2 regions of the Mesorhizobium sp. M1365 genome follow, and region 2 is predicted to be linked to the other one. Evidence: riboswitches for the same ligand, from Rfam matches in the RefSeq annotation. Region 2 holds a riboswitch; the other holds the start of a gene.
The links. Region 2 has a riboswitch for S-adenosylmethionine ahead of metX (homoserine O-acetyltransferase MetX). Riboswitches for the same ligand answer to the same signal wherever they lie in the genome.
Positions count from the first base shown of each region.

Region 1: linked by a shared signal. The riboswitch ahead of NKH04_RS00160 (O-succinylhomoserine sulfhydrylase) and the one ahead of metX (homoserine O-acetyltransferase MetX) in region 2 are both predicted to bind S-adenosylmethionine.

Region 1 is NZ_JAMYLG010000001.1:33,599-35,989, forward strand. Features, by position in the region: gene NKH04_RS00155 (2'-deoxycytidine 5'-triphosphate deaminase) at 1-785, opposite strand, end outside; SAM riboswitch at 916-993, shown strand; gene NKH04_RS00160 (O-succinylhomoserine sulfhydrylase) at 1,064-2,254, shown strand; gene NKH04_RS00165 (ceramide glucosyltransferase) at 2,291-2,391, opposite strand, start outside.
Region 2 is NZ_JAMYLG010000002.1:333,219-335,609, forward strand. Features, by position in the region: gene metX (homoserine O-acetyltransferase MetX) at 1-1,165, opposite strand, end outside; SAM riboswitch at 1,241-1,318, opposite strand; gene hisC (histidinol-phosphate transaminase) at 1,457-2,391, shown strand, end outside.

The sequences.
Region 1 (2,391 bases), on a different contig from region 2:
ACCGCCTCGCGCGACACCAGGATATAGAATTCGTCCGGATCGAGCACCAGCTCGCCGGCACCGCTCTTGTAGAGCGGCTCCCAGAAATCGACGACATCCTGCGCGGCGCGCTTGTCGACGTCGACCAGGCCGGTGTGGTGCTTGCCGCGATAGCCGACCAGCCCGTCCTTGTCTCCGTCGAGGTCGATCGATAGCGCGATGCCCCCGCCTGAGATGTTGGGTGGTTCGGTGGCGACCAACATTTCGGCGCGGTGCAACTCGTGCAGCTCGTTTTCCGACAAGAGCGCATTGCCAGTGCGGAACCTGATCTGCGACAGCCGCGAGCCGGTCCGCACGACGATCGGGAAAGTGCGCGGGCTGACCTCCAGGTAGAGCGGGCCTTCATAGCCGGCGGCGATCTTGTCGAACTCGTGGCCGCGGTCGGTCATTACCCGAGTGAAGATATCGAGCCGTCCGGTCGAGCTTTTCGGGTTGGCGGAGGCGGAAATATGGGCGGGCAGCGCCAGGCTTTCGAGCAGCGGCACGATGTAGACGCAGCCGGTTTCCAGCACGGCACCTTCGGCGAGGTTGATCTCGTGCAGCTTCAGCCGGTCGAGCTTGTCGGCAACCCTGTGGTCCGGGCCGGGCAAGAAGGAAGCACGCACCCGCCAGGCCTTGTCGCCGAGCCTGAGGTCAAGGCTGGCCGGCTGGATCTGATCGGCATCGAGCGTGCGCGGCGATTTCAGCGCGCCCGTCTGGAACAGCGCGGAAATATCCTGATCGGGAAGAATGCCTGTCTGCCGCAAGGGTCTGGCTCCGTTCGAACGCCGGGCGAGGTTCTGTCGCAGGTCCGACCGTGGACGCGTTTGGCACCTGCTTGGTACAACCCTCTTAATCATGCCGGCAATTGACGCAAGCGTGGCGCGGGTCTAAAGCTCGTTATCCCGTGGTGATTTGGCCGGTCGGCTTGCAGCCACGTTAAACAAGTCGCTAAAGGACCGTCGGGCCGCAAGGCCATATGGACCGGTTGCGACTTTCGCGACCGGTTTTTTGTTGTTTGGACCAATTTTGGTGTTTGGATGGAATGATGACCAAGAAGCGCGACTGGAAGCCTCAGACCGCACTCGTGCATGCCGGAACGCTGCGTTCCGGCTTCGGCGAGACCTCCGAGGCGATGTATCTCACCCAAGGCTATGTCTACGAGACGGCGCAAGCGGCGGAGGCCCGCTTCAAGGGCGAGGAGCCGGGCTTCATCTATTCGCGCTATGCCAATCCGACGGTCGACATGTTTGAAAAACGCATGTGCGCGCTGGAAGGAGCCGAGGACGCGCGCGCCACGGCATCCGGCATGGCGGCGGTGACGGCAGCACTGCTGTGCAGCGCCAAGGCGGGCGACCATATCGTGGCGGCGCGCGCGCTGTTCGGCTCCTGCCGCTGGGTGGTCGAGACGCTGGCGCCGAAATACGGCATTGAGGCAACGCTGGTCGACGGCACCGACATGGCCAATTGGGAAAAGGCGGTCAAGCCAAACACCAAACTGTTCTTCCTGGAAAGCCCGACCAATCCTACGCTGGAAGTGATCGACATTGCCGCCGTCGCGGCACTTGCCAATGCGATCGGCGCCAGGTTGATCGTCGACAACGTCTTCGCCACGCCCTTGCAGCAGAAACCCCTGCAGCTCGGCGCCCACATCGTCGTCTATTCGGCCACGAAGCATATTGACGGCCAGGGGCGCTGTCTTGGCGGCATCGTTCTGTCGGACAAGAAATGGATCGACGAGAACCTGCATGACTATTTCCGCCACACCGGCCCAAGCCTCTCGCCCTTCAATGCCTGGACGCTGCTGAAAGGCCTGGAGACGCTGCCGCTACGCGTACGCCAGCAGACGGAAAGTGCCGGCCGCATCGCGGATTTCCTGGCCGAGCGCCCGCAAATCGCCCGTGTCATCTATCCCGGCCGTGCCGACCACCCGCAAGCGGCCGTAGTCAAGAAGCAGATGTCGGGTGGCTCGACGCTGATTTGCCTCGATGTGAAGGGCGGCAAGCAGGCGGCCTTTGCCTTCCAGAACGCACTCGACGTCGTGCTCATTTCCAACAATCTCGGCGACGCCAAGAGCCTGATCACCCATCCGGCCACGACGACGCACAAGAACTTGACCGATGAGGCCCGCGCCGAGCTCGGCATCGGACCGGGAACGCTCAGGCTGTCAGTTGGCCTTGAGGACGCCGACGACCTGCTCGAAGACATCGAGCAGGCACTGAGAGTTGCCGGATAAGGGCTGGCCGAACAGAGGCGAGCGGGGACGCGCCGATCAGGCGCCGGACGGGGTCTCTTCCAGCTCCGCGACGGCCTTGGTCTGGATAGTCATCACATTGCCGCGCCAGTCGACGGCGCCGCTCAGCCATCCGCGCG
Region 2 (2,391 bases):
CGCCGAGCCCTCTCGCCCGCGCGGCCGAGGCGATGAAGCCCTTGATGGCGGCGAACAGTTCGGGCTCATCGAGCAGGAAGGCGTCGTGGCCGCGGTCGGTCTCGATCTCGACGAACGATACCGAGGCGCCGGCCGCGTTCAGCGCGTGCACGACCGAGCGGCTCTCCTCGGTCGGGAACAGCCAATCGCTAGTGAACGAAACCAGGCAGAAGCGCGTCTTGGTGCCGGCGAAGGCATCGGCCAACCGGCCGCCATGGTCGGCGGCGAGATCGAAATAGTCCATCGCCCGGGTCATGTAGAGATAGGAGTTGGCATCGAAGCGATCGACGAACGTCATGCCCTGATGGCGCAGATAGCTCTCGATCTGGAAGTCGGCATCGAAACCGAAGGTCAGGGCTTCGCGGTCCTGCAGGTTGCGGCCGAACTTGCGGTGCAGCGCTGCTTCCGACAGATAGGTGATGTGGGCGGCCATGCGCGCCACCGCCAGCCCCTTTTCCGGCCGCTTGCCGTGCTCGAAATACTTGCCGCCATGCCAGTCCGGGTCGGCCATCACCGCCTGCCTGCCGACCTCGTGGAAAGCGATGTTCTGCGAGGAATGGCGGGCGCCGGTGGCGATCGGCAGCGCCGAGAAGACGCGCTCGGGATAGCTCGAGGCCCATTGCAGCACCTGCATGCCGCCCATCGAGCCGCCCAGCACGCTGAACAGCTGTTCGATGCCGAAATGCTCGACCAGCATCAACTGCGCCCGCACCATGTCGCGGATGGTGATGATCGGCAGGTCGAGCCCGTAGGGCTTGGCGGTGGCGGGATTGGTCGAGGCGGGGCCGGTGGAGCCGAGACAGCCGCCGATGACGTTTGACGAGATGACGAAGAAACGGTCGGTATCGATGATCTTGCCGGGACCGATCAGCACTTCCCACCAGCCCGGCTTGCCGGTCACCGGATTGGTGTTGGCGACGTGCTGGTCGCCGGTCAGCGCATGGCAGACGAGGATGGCGTTGGAGCGCGCGTCGTTGAGCGTGCCATAGGTCTGGTAGGCAATCTGGAACGGCGACAGCAGCGTGCCGGCGTCGAGCTTGAGCGGCTTGTCGGCGCCGAAACGCAACACCGGGCTCGACGGCTGGTCGGCCTCGTTGTTGGTTTTTCGCGCGCGCAAAGCGACCATCACATCTCCTTGCCCGGCCTTCAGTTGTCCACCGGTCTGGCAACAAAAAACCGGCCATGCCTTCGCAAAGCCGGTTACAAGATGCAAACGGCCCTTTAGCAAGTTGTTTAACGTGGCTGCAAGCCGACCGGCCAAATCACCACGGAACTGTAGCCGTTCTTCTATGACTCGCGCATGGCTTCGTCAACGGCAAGTTCTTGATCCCGAATTGCCGCCCCTCGACATTCCGGGCCACGGCTTGTATTTCCGCTGCGGCTTCCGGATGGAGGCACTCTCGACGGATTTCATGAAATGAGCCAGACACCGGATCAGACACGTCCAAAGCCCCGCGCCGGCATCATGGACATCGAAGCCTATGTGCCCGGCAAGAGCGCGGCGCCTGAAGGTGTCGCCAAGGTCCATAAATTGTCGGCGAACGAGAACCCGCTCGGCCCTTCGCCAAAGGCGATAGAGGCCGCGCGCGCGGTCGCCGACAAGCTCGCGGTCTATCCCGACGGCAGCGCCAGGCGCCTGAGGGAAGCGATCGCCGAGGTGCACGGGCTCAACCCGGCGAACATCGTCTGCTCCAACGGCTCCGACGAGATTCTGGGCCTGCTGGCGCAGACCTACCTCGCGCCCGGCGACGAAGCCATCATCACCGAACACGGCTTCATGGTCTACAAGATCTACATACAGTCGGCCGGTGCCGTCCCGGTGACGGTCAAGGAGACCGATGAACGCGCCGATATCGATGCGATCCTCGCCGCGGTGACGCCGGCTACCCGGATCATCTTCCTTGCCAATCCAAACAATCCAACCGGCACCTACGTGCCGTTCCAGGAGGTGCGCCGCCTGCATGCCGGCCTGCCGCGAAACGTGCTTCTGGTGCTGGATGCAGCTTACGCCGAATATGTCCGGCGCAACGATTATGAAGCCGGCGTCGAGTTGGTGGGCAGCGCGGAAAACGTGGTCATGACCCGCACTTTCTCCAAATTGGGCCTGGGCGGGGCGCGGATCGGCTGGATGTATGCGCCAATGCACGTCATCGACGCGATCAACCGCGTGCGCGGGCCTTTCAACGTCAATGCAACGGCAATCGAGGCCGGCATCGCGGCGATCCACGACCGCGCCCATATCGAACGCAGCGTCGCGCACAACGAGACCTGGCTGGCCTGGCTGAGCGAGCAACTAAGCGGGCTCGGGCTGCGGGTGACGCCGAGCGTCGGCAATTTCATCCTCATCCACTT